3 regions of the Heyndrickxia acidicola genome follow, and region 3 is predicted to be linked to each of the others. Evidence: riboswitches for the same ligand, from Rfam matches in the RefSeq annotation. Region 3 holds a riboswitch; each other region holds the start of a gene.

Evidence for each region. Region 3 has a riboswitch for S-adenosylmethionine ahead of A5N88_RS03390 (phosphoadenylyl-sulfate reductase). Riboswitches for the same ligand answer to the same signal wherever they lie in the genome.
Region 1: linked by a shared signal. The riboswitch ahead of metK (methionine adenosyltransferase) and the one ahead of A5N88_RS03390 (phosphoadenylyl-sulfate reductase) in region 3 are both predicted to bind S-adenosylmethionine.
Region 2: linked by a shared signal. The riboswitch ahead of A5N88_RS09010 (2,3-diketo-5-methylthiopentyl-1-phosphate enolase) and the one ahead of A5N88_RS03390 (phosphoadenylyl-sulfate reductase) in region 3 are both predicted to bind S-adenosylmethionine.

The regions. Positions count from the first base shown of each region.
Region 1 is NZ_KV440953.1:4,713,350-4,717,970, reverse strand. It holds gene A5N88_RS25250 (hypothetical protein) at 210-380, shown strand; gene metK (methionine adenosyltransferase) at 483-1,679, opposite strand; SAM riboswitch class I at 2,021-2,170, opposite strand; gene pckA (phosphoenolpyruvate carboxykinase (ATP)) at 2,659-4,245, shown strand; gene A5N88_RS21975 (DUF2584 domain-containing protein) at 4,514-4,621, opposite strand, start outside.
Region 2 is NZ_KV440953.1:1,926,322-1,930,942, reverse strand. It holds gene A5N88_RS09015 (pyridoxal phosphate-dependent aminotransferase) at 1-875, shown strand, start outside; SAM riboswitch class I at 949-1,060, shown strand; gene A5N88_RS09010 (2,3-diketo-5-methylthiopentyl-1-phosphate enolase) at 1,275-2,495, shown strand; gene A5N88_RS09005 (2-hydroxy-3-keto-5-methylthiopentenyl-1-phosphate phosphatase) at 2,492-3,151, shown strand; gene A5N88_RS09000 (methylthioribulose 1-phosphate dehydratase) at 3,151-3,789, shown strand; gene A5N88_RS08995 (1,2-dihydroxy-3-keto-5-methylthiopentene dioxygenase) at 3,786-4,325, shown strand; gene A5N88_RS08990 (YkvA family protein) at 4,614-4,621, opposite strand, start outside.
Region 3 is NZ_KV440953.1:716,070-720,690, reverse strand. It holds gene sat (sulfate adenylyltransferase) at 1-857, opposite strand, end outside; gene cysP (sulfate permease) at 858-1,982, opposite strand; gene A5N88_RS03390 (phosphoadenylyl-sulfate reductase) at 1,933-2,670, opposite strand; SAM riboswitch class I at 2,781-2,882, opposite strand; gene A5N88_RS24675 (hypothetical protein) at 3,091-3,261, opposite strand; gene ltaS (lipoteichoic acid synthase) at 3,424-4,621, opposite strand, start outside.

The DNA of each region.
Region 1 (4,621 bases), 4.0 Mb from region 3:
ACCATGTAAAGAGATTTTTTTATAAAAGTTGTCATAAAAAAATGCACTTTATAATACTACCACTTTTCATCCAGATTTGCAGTAGACATTTACCCGTATTTCCTTCTTGTTTAGAAAACAGTCGCTTGTTTTGAGCGAAAAGATTAAACGGGGCGTATGGGACATAGGAAGTTTGATTTGGCTGCCATGGTGCGATAGGTCTAATAACCATGGCTTGGCACAGAGACGGCTTCATGCTGGAGGTGAAGGAAAATTCACTTCGTAAATCGCTCAAATTGGTCTTCATGTTGGCAATGAAGGACCAAACCACTTGGTCCAAAGCCTATTTTGGCCTTCATGACGGCGATGAAGGACTTTTCCTCTTCACCAATCCACTCTAACGTCCTTCATCCAGATCAGAAGTACTTTTTCTCTAGTTCGATCCCCCATTCCAGCCATAGAAAAAAGGAGTTACAATTTGACTTGTAACTCCTTTACCTTTATTACTTAGTTAATTCACGAAGTGCATCTACTTTATCTGTACGTTCCCAAGGAAGGTCTACGTCTGTGCGTCCAAAGTGTCCGTAAGCAGCTGTTTGCTTATAGATAGGACGGCGAAGATCAAGCATTTTAATGATGCCTGCGGGGCGAAGGTCGAAGCTTGAACGAACTGCATCAATTAATGCATCCTCTGACACAGTACCTGTTCCAAATGTATCAACTGCAATGGATACCGGCTGCGCCACACCAATTGCATACGCAAGCTGAACCTCACATTTTTCAGCCAATCCGGCAGCAACGATATTTTTCGCTACGTATCTTGCAGCGTATGCAGCTGAACGGTCAACCTTTGTAGGATCTTTACCGGAGAATGCACCGCCTCCGTGGCGAGCGTATCCGCCGTAAGTGTCAACAATGATCTTACGTCCTGTTAAACCAGCATCTCCTTGTGGTCCGCCAATAACAAAACGGCCGGTTGGATTAATGAAATACTTTGTATTTTCATCGATTAGCTCACTAGGCACAACTGGATTGATAACAAATTCTTTAACATCCTTTTGAATTTGTTCAAGAGTAGTTTCAGGGTTATGCTGTGTAGAAATGACAATGGTATCAATACGAACAGGCTTATCGTTTTCATCATACTCTACTGTAACCTGTGTTTTTGCATCTGGACGAAGGTAAGTTAAAATTTCTTCTTTACGAACCTCAGCGATACGGCGTGCAAGCTTATGAGAAAGAGAAATTGGAAGAGGCATTAGTTCCTCTGTCTCGTTGCAGGCAAAACCAAACATTAGACCTTGGTCACCCGCACCAATCGCTTCGATTTGCTCTTCAGTCATTTGTCCTTCACGTGCTTCAAGTGCCTGGTCGACACCCATCGCAATATCCGGAGACTGTTCATCAATAGAGGTTAATACTGCGCATGTTTCAGCATCAAAGCCGTATTTTGCACGAGTATAGCCAATTCCTTTAATTGTTTCACGTACAATTTTTGGAATATCCACATAAGTACTTGTTGTAATTTCACCGGCAACAAGAACAAGGCCTGTTGTAACAGAAGTTTCACATGCTACACGAGCATTCGCATCCTTTTCAAGAATCGCATCTAAAATTGAATCGGAAATCTGGTCACAAATTTTATCAGGATGCCCTTCGGTAACTGATTCAGATGTAAATAAGCGACGTTTGTTTGACATCTTTCTTCCTCCCTTGAATGGAATTCACAGGCTAATACCTCCTGTGGATCAGTTCTATATTTAGTTCACGGTACTCATTTCCCTAATAGTATGAAATAAACATCGGATTTTTATCATGCTGGTTTTCGCATAGATTGTTGCTTTTTGTACAATGACTAAGTTGCTCTTAAAAAAGGTTTGCAAACCCAGCCTTGTGTTTTAAATGTAACAACAACGCTTATTACGAAAGCCCTTTAAAAAAATCCAGCCCAATAGAGGTTATGCGCTTTTTTCCATAAATAAAAACCTTTCCCTGTGCTTAGCTAATGAGGAAAGGTTTAGATCAAAAATCGCGCCTTTCACTCTTATCGTTCAAGGATTGAACCTTGCAACAGTTAGCACCTTTGCCTAGATAAGCTTTGGCATCCTTTAGAAAAGAATGTATTGGCTGTACCTAGAGGCAGGTTGCTGGGTTTCATCGGGTCAGTCCCTCCACCAGCTCGGGATAAGAGTATCCGTACAAGGTAAAATCATACTCAATTTGACATGGAGTGTCAATAAATAAATGAGAGAAGATAAAAACAATTTTATTTGGAACCTTCTTATTACCTTGTCCCTTATGAAAAGAAATATATTCATAATATGTCCCAAGTTCTTTATAATAGGTTCTATTAAAATTTCTAAATTGAAAACTGCTCGTTTTTTAGCTCATTTTACAGCAGAGCTGAAAGGCGTGTGAAACCAACGTTTCACACGAATGAGCTAAAAAACAACAAAGTCCCATATTAAAATAGAACAAATCCTACCATAAGCGTTCATTGCTTTCATTTCAATAGCCACCCTGAAAATGTTTTCCAATTATATAAGTCAAAATACCTTTTTGCGATAGCACAAATAAAAAAACAAATAAATAGTATAGATTATTATTTCAAATGTGTTATACTAATTACATGCAGAGCAATCATTAAACAAATATCTAGAAAAAGGAAGGTTAATATCGATGAATTCATTGGATATCTCAAATGAAATATCTGAATTATTAAATGGCCCTAATGTATATACGCAGCTATCTGTACCTCAATTAGTTGAAAGGGTCCTGTCAAGAAAAGAAGCAATATTAACCTCAACCGGTGCGGTTTGTGCAGAAACAGGCAAATACACCGGCCGGTCACCCAAAGATAAATATATTGTAGAGGAAGACGCTACAAAGGATAAAATAGATTGGGGAACGGTTAATCAGCCTATTTCCTCAGAAGTATTTGATCGTCTCTATCATAAAATGGTCAGCTTTCTTCAAAATAAGGAAGAAGTGTTTGTTTTTAAAGGCTTTGCCGGTGCAGACAGGAGCTACAGACTGCCTATTCAGGTCATTAATGAGTATGCATGGCATAACCTTTTTGCCCATCAGTTATTTATTCGCCCTACGGAAGAAGAGCTTCCTTTCCATCAGGCGGAATTTACTATCCTATCCGCCCCTACCTTTAAAGCGGTTCCAGAAGTGGATGGTACAAAATCTGAAACCTTTATCATTATCTCCTTTGAGCGCCGCATCATCCTGATTGGCGGGACAGAGTATGCTGGAGAAATGAAAAAGGGGATCTTCTCCATCATGAATTATCTTCTTCCGGAAAAAGGATCCTTGCCAATGCACTGCTCAGCAAACGTGGGGCCGGAAGGAGATGTAGCTCTTTTCTTCGGATTATCCGGTACAGGAAAGACCACATTATCTGCGGATCCAAACCGGAAACTGATTGGCGATGATGAGCATGGATGGTCTCCAAATGGCGTCTTTAATATAGAAGGCGGATGCTACGCAAAATGCATTGACTTATCCAGAGAAAAGGAACCTCAAATCTATGATGCCATTCGCTTTGGCTCCGTTCTCGAGAATGTAGTGGTTCATCAGGATACTCGTGTTCCAGACTATTCAGACCAATCCTTAACGGAAAATACGAGGGCTGCTTATCCACTTCAAGCGATTGATAACATTATTGATCCAAGTGTGGCCGGCCACCCGAACACCATCATTTTTCTAACTGCTGATGCATCCGGCGTACTGCCTCCTATCAGCAAGCTTACAAAAGAGCAGGCAATGTATCATTTTCTAAGCGGCTATACATCCAAGCTTGCAGGGACAGAACGCGGAATCACATCGCCTCAGGCAACTTTTTCCGCATGCTTTGGCTCACCGTTCCTTCCTCTTGAGCCAACTGTCTATGCTGAATTGCTAGGGAAGAAAATTGAAGAGCATGGAGTACAGGTGTTCCTTGTCAATACAGGCTGGACTGGCGGAGAGTATGGTGTTGGAAGCAGAATGAAGCTGAGCTATACTCGTGCTATGGTGCATGCTGCTTTAGAGGGCGAGCTAAATCATGTGGAAACTGTAAAGGATGAGATATTTGGCTTGCACATTCCTGTTCAGGTGCCGGGTGTGCCTGATGATGTTTTAATGCCGAATAAAACATGGGAAAGCCAGGAAGACTATCAAGCCAAAGCAAGAGAGCTTGTTCAGAAATTCAATGATAACTTCCGGAAATTCGATCACGTTTCAAAAGATATTATTGAATTAGGTGCTCCTTTAGGATGATTTTATAAGAAAAGCAAAAGCACCTTCCTTACCGGCGTACGATATCATAGTCTTCGACTGAGATAAAAGAAATGCAGCGAGGCCGTTCTCGAGCAGATGTTGACTTATCGCAGTGAGGAGACGCAGAAATACGCCAGCAGATAGGCGTTGAAGCTAGACAGCAACTACATTGGTTTAAAACCCTATTGAATAAAAAATTTATACTTATTCGATCAAAAAACCCGCCCATCGGCGGGTTTTTTTTCGTTATCATACCTTCACTGCAAGGTCAATTCGTTGAATTAAGGGAAATTAACTCATATGTAATACTGGTTTTGGTTTCTTCCCATTCCACTTTTTTTATGATGGCAGTACCGCTTGATTCGTTTTCAATATT
Region 2 (4,621 bases), 1.2 Mb from region 3:
TATTTGGGGGCAAGGCCGGGTTGGTAGAGCTTCCTCCATGCCTTCTAAATCCAGGGGATACGGTCTTAGTGCCTGATCCCGGTTATCCGGACTACTGGTCTGGAGTAGCACTTGCCCAAGCGAAAATGCATACTATGCCTCTTTTGGAGGAAAACGGATTTAAGCCTGATTTTTCATCCATCAGTACAGAAGAGGCTGAAAAAGCAAAATTAATGTTCTTGAACTATCCGAATAATCCGACAGGAGCTACTGCTGATTTGGCCTTTTTTAAAAAAACCATTGAATTTGCCAATGAACATGATATCTGTGTCGTGCATGACTTTGCCTATGGCGCTATTGGCTTTGATGGAAAGAAACCTGTTAGTTTTTTGCAGGCTGAAGGAGCGAAAAAGGTCGGAATTGAAATTTACACCTTTTCTAAAACCTATAACATGGCAGGCTGGCGGGTTGGTTTTGCAATAGGCAATGAGAGTGTAATCGAAGCATTGAATCTTTTTCAGGATCATCTATACGTAAGTCTTTTTGGAGCAGTACAAGAGGCTGCAGCGGCCGCATTATTGGAATCACAGGAGTGTGTAGATGCACTTGTTTCTATGTATGAAACAAGAAGAAACATTTTGGTGGAAGGACTCCGAAAGATTGGCTGGAACATTGCCGCTCCAAAGGGATCATTTTTTGCCTGGCTAAAGGTCCCTGAAGGATATACTTCTGAACAATTTTCTGATGTACTTTTATACCAGGCAAAGGTAGCAGTAGCACCCGGAATTGGTTTTGGTACCTATGGTGAAGGATATGTGCGTGTTGGCTTGCTGGAAACGGAAGAGCGGCTTCGGGAAGCGGTTGAAAGAATCGGAGACTTAAAAATATTTAAATAATTTTCAATTGACAATATTGTGTATGGATGGCATAATCCTATTTGAATTAACAATCTGATAATTATATAACTATTTCTTATCAAGAGCAGGCGGAGGGACGAGCCCATTGAAGCCCGGCAACCGATCTAAGGATTTTCTTTAGGCACGGTGCTAATTCTTGCAGCTAAAAGGCTGAGAGATAAGAAGACGGTAGAATTCCACCTCTTCTTATCGAAGAGGTTTTTTATTGTTTATGAAAAGAAAAGGTAAGAAATCGCTCGAGTCATAAGCCCAGCCATCATTGAAGGGGAAGAACACCCTTCAAAGCTGCCTTGTCTTATGCTGTTCGCCGATGGTCAATCGCCCTCCGCTTTTATTGTAGTCAACAAGTTTTTGCATAATTGGTTAAGAGGTGAGGAAATGAGTGAAGTAACAGCAACGTATAAATTTTATGGAAAACCGGGAACTTTCGAAAAAAAGGCTGAGGACATTGCTCTTGGATTAACAGTGGGATCATGGACGAACCTGGCCATATTGGAAAAGGAGCAGCTAAAAAAGCATAAAGGTTATGTTTTGAAAGTTATTGAGGGAGTAGATGAAGATGGCAGAACCTTTGCTGAAATTATCATTTCTTATCCATCAGTAAATTTCAGTCCTGATCTGCCAGCCATTCTTACTACGGTTTTTGGAAAGCTTTCGTTAGATGGAGAAGTAAAACTTTTAAATTTGGAATTTTCAGAGTCGGTTGAAAGGAATTTTCCCGGTCCGAGATTTGGAATCGATGGCATTAGAGATAGGCTGGGCGTAACAGATCGTCCGCTGGTGATGAGCATATTTAAAGGGGTAATCGGCAGAGATTTACTATTTCTTGAAAAACAGCTTCGAGATCAGGCTCTGGGGGGTGTAGATTTAGTTAAGGATGATGAAATCCTTTTTGAAAGTAATCTAGCTCCATTTGCTGAGCGTATCAAAATGGGGAGAAGAGTCCTGGATGAAGTGCATGAGCAAACGGGACATCGAACACTCTATGCGGTCAATCTTACAGGACGCACATCGGAGGTTATTTCCAAGGCACGGCTTGCAAGAGAACTTGGTGCAGATGCTCTTCTTTTCAACGTATTTACATACGGTTTAGATGTATTGCAGGAACTTAGAGAAGACCCGGAAATTGACATTCCCTTAATGGCTCACCCTGCATTTAGTGGAGCGTTTACCCAATCGAGCCACTATGGGGTTTCCCATAAGCTATTTCTTGGAAAACTTCTTCGGTTGGCTGGAGCGGACTTTGGTTTATTTCCATCTCCATATGGAAGCGTTGCCCTTGAAAGAGAAGCAACCCTTGGGATTGGACATGAACTTACAGTTGAACGCCGTTATAAAAAGTCCTTCCCTGTTCCTTCGGCAGGCATCCATCCAGGTTTAGTACCCTTAATTTATAGAGATTTTGGAGAAGAATCTGTGATCAACGCCGGTGGGGGAATCCATGGACATCCAGATGGAGCAATAGGCGGCGGGAAAGCATTCCGTCAAGCGGTTGAAGCTGTTCTTCAAAAACAAACGTTGAGGGAAGCAGCAAAAGAACATAAAGAGCTGGAAAAAGCCATAGTGTTGTGGGGCAGCCAAGAGGTGAGTGAAGGGTGAAGAAGCCAATTATTTTTTGCGACTTTGATGGAACTGTAACGGATAATGATAATATTATTTCTTTAATGAAACAGTTTGCACCTCCTGAATGGGTGCCAATAAAGGATAGGGTGCTGAACCAAACCATTACCATACAAGATGGGGTTAGCCGGATGTTTTCTTTAATAGAGTCTGATAAAAAAAAGGAAATGATTCATTTTTTAAAGAAAACGGCCGCAATTAGGGAAGGATTTCAAGAATTTCTGGAGTTTGCAGAAAATCGCTCTATCCCTTTTTATATTGTAAGCGGAGGAATGGACTTTTTTGTAGAGCCTTTACTGGATCCATATGGGCCCATTAAAGAAATTTATTGCAATCAAGCCAGCTTTAAAGGGGAGTTTGTAGAAATTAAGTGGCCATATCCATGTGATAAGGAATGCCAAAATGGCTGCGGCTGCTGTAAGCCGACCATTATTCGCTCTCTTTCAAGAGAAGAGCATTTTACGATTGTCATTGGCGACTCCATTACAGATTTAGAAGCGGCAAAACAGGCAGATTTGGTATTGGCCCGTGATTTTTTGAGTAAAGCCTGTGAGAAACAGGGAATTCGCTATATACCTTTTGAGACGTTCTTTGATTGCCGGGCAATTCTAGAACAGAATTTGGAGGTGGTGTAATGAGTCTATATCAAGAAAAGTGGAATGAATTAGCGGATATCAAAGCGGAGCTTGCTGAAAGAGACTGGTTTATGGGCACCAGTGGAAACCTTTCGATTAAGATTACAAATGAGCCCTTAGAGTTTTTAGTAACAGCAAGCGGCAAGGATAAACGGAAAAGAACAGCTGAAGACTTTCTACATGTCAATTCAGAGGGAGAAAAGATTGAAGAAACCCATTTAAAGCCCTCCGCTGAGACACTTCTTCACAAGGAAATTTATCAAAAAACCAATGCTGGCTGCAGCCTGCATGTTCATACTGTTGCCAATAATGTCATTTCGGAGCTTTACTACCAGGATTTCGAGGTGGTTTTTAAGGGACAGGAATTGATTAAGGCATTTGATCTCTGGGAGGAAGATGCTGAACTTTCCATTCCTATCATTACAAATCATGCTGATATATCGGTCCTTGCACGGGAGTTCGGCCGTCATATTAAGTCAGATAAAGGAGCCGTTCTCATTCATAATCATGGAATAACGGCATGGGGAAGAACAGGATTTGAAGCGAAAAAGATTCTGGAGGCCTGTGAATTTTTATTCCAGTACCAGCTATCTTTGCTGCAAATAAATAAATTTAGTCGAGGAGGAGTATTATCATGACAACGATTTTAGTACAAGGAACGAAACGCCGTATTGAAAATCAGGAAGAAGTTATTGAATTTTTAAATGATCAAGGAGTTATTTATGAAAGCTGGAATATTGAGAAGCTTCCACAGGAGCTTAAGGAGAAATTCATTTTAACGCCTGAGGAAAACAATCAGATTCTTGAGGTATTTAAAGAAGAGATTGAGGATATTTCTAACCGAAGAGGTTATAAGACGGCTGATGTCATATCGCTTGCTGAGCACACGCCTAATTTGGATCAGCTCCTTGAAAACTTCCAGCGTGAGCATCATCATTCTGATGACGAAGTTCGTTTTATTGTCAGCGGCCATGGAGTATTCATTATTCAGGGAAATGACGGGCACTTCTTTGAAGTACACTTAAATCCTGGAGACCTTATTTCTGTGCCTGAAAATGTTCGGCATTATTTTACTTTAGATGAAGATCGAAAGGTAGTGGCTGTCCGAATCTTTGTCACACAGGAAGGCTGGGTTCCAATTTACGAGAGTGAGGCACAATCTCAGGAAGCTTGAACAGGTAATTGCACTTATCGGAATTTCGTTTTTTTAAGCTTCTTCGTAGAGACTTCATAAAAAAGATACTGCTCGTTTTTTAGCTCATTTTACAGTAAAGAAAGAGACCAAAAGCAAACTTGTTTGCTTTTGGTCTCTTTCTTTACTGTAACCTTTCAGCTCTGCTGAAAGGCGTGTGAAACGGCCGTTTCACACGAATGAGCTAAAAAACAACAGTGTCCTATAACACAGCCAAAAGATTAAGCCGGTTGAAAAAACTTCCACTGGCTTATATTATGTAGGCGGCATTTAATCCA
Region 3 (4,621 bases):
CCCGCATGGTCCCGGCCTACTATAAAATGAGTGCATCCAAAATTTTTGCGTACAAGAGCATGGAAAATGGCTTCCCGAGGGCCGGCATAGCGCATAGCTGCATTAAATACCGATAAGAATACTCTGTCTTCGGGATAATAGTTTTTAAGCAGAACCTGGTAGCTTTCCATTCGGACATCACCCGAAATGTCATCACTTTTGGTTTCGCCAACAAGAGGATTTAAAAATAGTCCATCAACAATCTCAAGTGCTGATTTTTGGATATATTCGTGAGCACGATGTACGGGATTCCTTGTTTGAAATCCTACAACCGTTTTCCATCCCTTTTCTGCAAATTTGGCCCTTGTTTCTTTGGGATCAAGAAAAAATTCATTGCTATGGTCCCTCTCAGGACGCCTTACAAGCTTCACTTCGCCGCCTGCATAATATTCATGCCTGCTGAATAGTTTTCTTACGCCTGGATGGGCTATATCTGAAGTTAAATAAACGTTGGCTGCCTCTTTTTCTTTATCCGGTTTATACACCTCATTTATTTCGATATAGCCATAGATAATTCCATCCTTTTTCAAAACAGCGGTATCACCCGGCTTTAAAGCCCTGGCTTTTCCTTCTGCAACAGGAAGGGTGACAGGAATACTCCAAGCAAGCCCTGATGCTAAGTGCATCGACTCAACTACAGCCTCGTAGTCATCCTTGTTCATAAATCCCTTTAATGGGCTGTAGGCTCCATTTGAAATTAGCTCCAAGTCACTTAAAGCCATTGAATCAAGCTCAATGTCATGCTGTGCGAATGGACTGTAGCTTTCCTCTGCAATCTGGTTAACTAATTTTCCGCCATGTGGTTTGATAAATGTCATTTATAATGCCTCCCTTTTTTTCATATCGCTTTTCAATTGCTTTGAACCGGTTTTTGCAAGGCTTGCTGTGAATAGAGTAGCCAGGATAACGGATAGGACAACAACTGTTGTATAAAAATTATGCCGTAAACAAAGCTGTATCAGAAAATATGCAGTAACCATCGATAATACTGGAGATACGACCCAGATTCTTACAATTAAAAACACAATGGGCTGCTTCCAAATCTCCTTTCCATTTTTAGCAGCACTTACTCCTGCTATAGCTGATGTGGTGACCTGTGTAATCGGAATAGGCAAACCATAGAGTGAAGCAAATGTGACCATAATGCCTGAAACACCTGAAATGGCAATTCCATTAGGGACTGATATCTTGACAATTTTTTTGGCGCTGGTTTCAATCACACGACCTCCAAGAGATAATACTCCTAAGACCATAAAGATGGCTCCTGTAAAAATCCCTGTTTTAATCGGTACAAGGCCTGCCCCAACTAAAGGACCAATCGCATTTCCGACATTATTCATTCCTGCTGCATATGCTTCAAGGCTCCCAGCCAGTATTAAAAGAATAGAACCAGCTCTTCTCCACTTTGGATTGACTTCCTTTGGGATATTTATAAACCTCCCGCCTTTTACAAGTAAGTATGTGACAAGCATTGCTGAAACAGGTACTGCAATCCAGAAAAAAACAATCGTCAATAGCTTTTCTGCGTGAAGAGATTGAAACGCCAGTCCCGCACCCACAATTGCCCCTACTGTTACTTCACTGGTTGACAGAGGGATACTTAACAGGTTTGCGATAAATAGGGTTCCAGCTGAAGAAATTAAGATGATTAAAACAACTTCCGGTGTAATAACTTTCTCCGGAATGATAGACTTGCTCAGCGTTTTTACAACCGCACCGCTGCCAAAAATCGCTCCCGCAAACAGTGCAAGAGAACATACAAGCAGAGCAATCATCTTCCGCTTAATCACCCCAGAACCATAGGATACACTCATAGAGGCTGCAGAGCCGCTTGCTCCAATGTTATAAGCAAAGAAGTAAGCCATCACGAAAGACAATATCACCACAAGCATTTTATTGTCCCTCAATAGGTGCTGTATGTAAGCCGCATTCCGTTTTGCCAATCCCAGCCCATCTTCCTTCACGGGTATTTTCACCGGAACTCACTGCACGAGTGCATGGAAAACAGCCGATACTTGGATAGCCGTTATCATGCAATTCATTGTAAGGCAAGTTGTTTTCTCGGATATATTTCCATACATCACCCCATGACCAATGAATCAAAGGACATACCTTGATAGAGTGAAAACGTTCATCCTTATTTACAAAATTCGTTTTGCCTCTGCTAACGGATTGATCTCTTCTTAGTCCCGAAATCCAAGCGGCAGCGCCCTGCAGGGTTTCTTCCAACGGTTTAATCTTACGAATGTTACAGCATTGATCAGGATCCCTAAGCCATAAAGCAGAACCATACTGCTGGGCTTGCTGATCGAGAGTCAAATGAGGTTTTTTTAACTGGATATTGAGCTCTGGGTACTTTCCTTTCACCTTTTCAATTAGGGCATAGGTTTCTGAAAAATGTACATCTGTATCCAGGAATACAATTTTGGCATCTTTCTTTACCTTTGAAATAAGATCAATCAGAACCATCCCTTCAGCACCAAAACTGCATGAATAAATAATGGATTCACCAAATTCCTTATAAGCCCAGTTTAAAACCCTTAAGGCTCCTTTTGTAGCATCTGTCGGTTCCAACTCTTGGAAGGGGTCTTCAAGAAACCTGTCATAAGTTAACGCTTGTTCATTTCTCAATGCATTTTAACCTCTCTTTCATATTTGTTTACTAGGATTTTGATAAATAAAAACGTCTTCTCACCCAACAGTAAGAAGACGTCATCCACATTTTAACAGTGATTTTCATCCGCTTATCTCTCAGGAAAACCTGTAGGAATTGGCACAGTTTTCAACAAGAATCTGTTGCCGAGGTTTCGCAGGGCCTATCCCTCCACCTCTCTAGATAAGGTATATATTTTATTCAACTTGTTGATATTTTATATCCTTCTGTCAATTCAGTCAATAATAAATTTGTATTATCTTCATTTTTGCCTAATTCAGTTAATTATACGTTTATAAGAATAAATAAATGCAGCACAATAAATTTATTTCCATGCTTACTCGTTACTAGTCCAAGTCGTTATCTACCACCAGCTTTTAACCTAAAAGACTGAACTTTTATCGTTCAGTCTTTTGCTGTGTATTGCTAGATAATGAATGGTTTGACTTTTCACCTTGATGACCAAGCCTTTCAACTTCCTCCAAATCATCCATGAAGTGCCCTTCCTGAGTTGGATTCCATAAACTGTTTAAACTTTCCTGCCTTATCTTTCGTTTGTTTTTACCCACGATGGATCCCCCCTTTCTTGTCCTATGTTTTGCTTTATGGTTTATCCTTAAACTCTCGAACCTCCCATTACCCTCTAAAATCTTGGGAAAAGGGATTCGATTTATATATTTTTATTCATGTACTAAATTCAAAAAAGCAGCTGCCAGTGCAGCTGCTTTAACTTATTTTTTTGTAGTCGAATGTGGCGAATTGTTTTTATTAGGAACTATTGTTTTTTTAGAATTTATTTGTCCTGGCACAGGATTTATCCTTTGATCAGAAGTGTAATCATAATCTTCCCGGTTTATCGGAGTGAATCCCGGCGGCGTATAAAAACGAAGCAAGTCATCGTTTACAACTTTATCAGACATATTAAGCTTTGTTTTGATAATGTTGTCATTTTTCAAACATTGATTCGGATCCACACTGGCTCCGGTCGAATTACTATAGCAAATTCCTTTTACCTGTGTATAATTCGGTGAAACATAGTCACCATTCCTAAAAGGTACAACCTGGTCATGATCTTTTGATAATAAATCGGAGCCAAAGTCGATGTAATTCTTCGTATCTATTCCAAGTAAATGTAAGATTGTAGAACGTACGTCCACTTCTCCGCCATAGGTATGTTCAATTTTTCCCTTTACTCCAGGAACATGAATGAATAATGGTACACGCTGGAGCTGTGCACTATCAAAAGGACTAATGGTTTTCTTGCCCAATACCTTTGCCAAAGCAGCATCATGGCTGTCAGATAAACCATAATGGTCACCATACATGACAATGACGGTATGGTCATACAAGCCTGATTGCTTTAAATACGTAAAGAATTGTTCCAAAGACTGATCCATATAGTTGGCAGTTTTGAAATAATTATCAACAATTGAATCACCTGTATTGGCAGAAGGGAAAGATGATTTATCCCTTAATTCAAACGGAAAATGATTCGAAAGTGTAATGAATTTTGTATAGAATGGCTGAGGGAAGTTTTTTAAATAAGGCATAGCCTCTTTGAAGAATGGCTTATCTTCCATGCCATAATTAATCGTATTTTTTGTGCTCATATCAAAGTAGCTTGCATCAAAGAAACGGTCGTATCCAAGCGATTTGTACATTTCATCCCGATTCCAGAATGTTTTATAATTCCCATGAAATACAGCAGAGGAATATCCCTTTGTATTGAGTATGGCAGGAGTCGCCTGGTACGTATTCATCGCTTTCAAAGTGAAAACAGCACCGTTTGATAATGGAAACAAGCCATTTTCCATCATGAATTCAGCATCAGATGTTTTACCCTGTCCGGTCTGATGGAAAAAGTTATCAAAATAAAATGTATTTGGGTCATGAGTCAATTTATTTAAAAAAGGAGTTACCTCTTGTCCC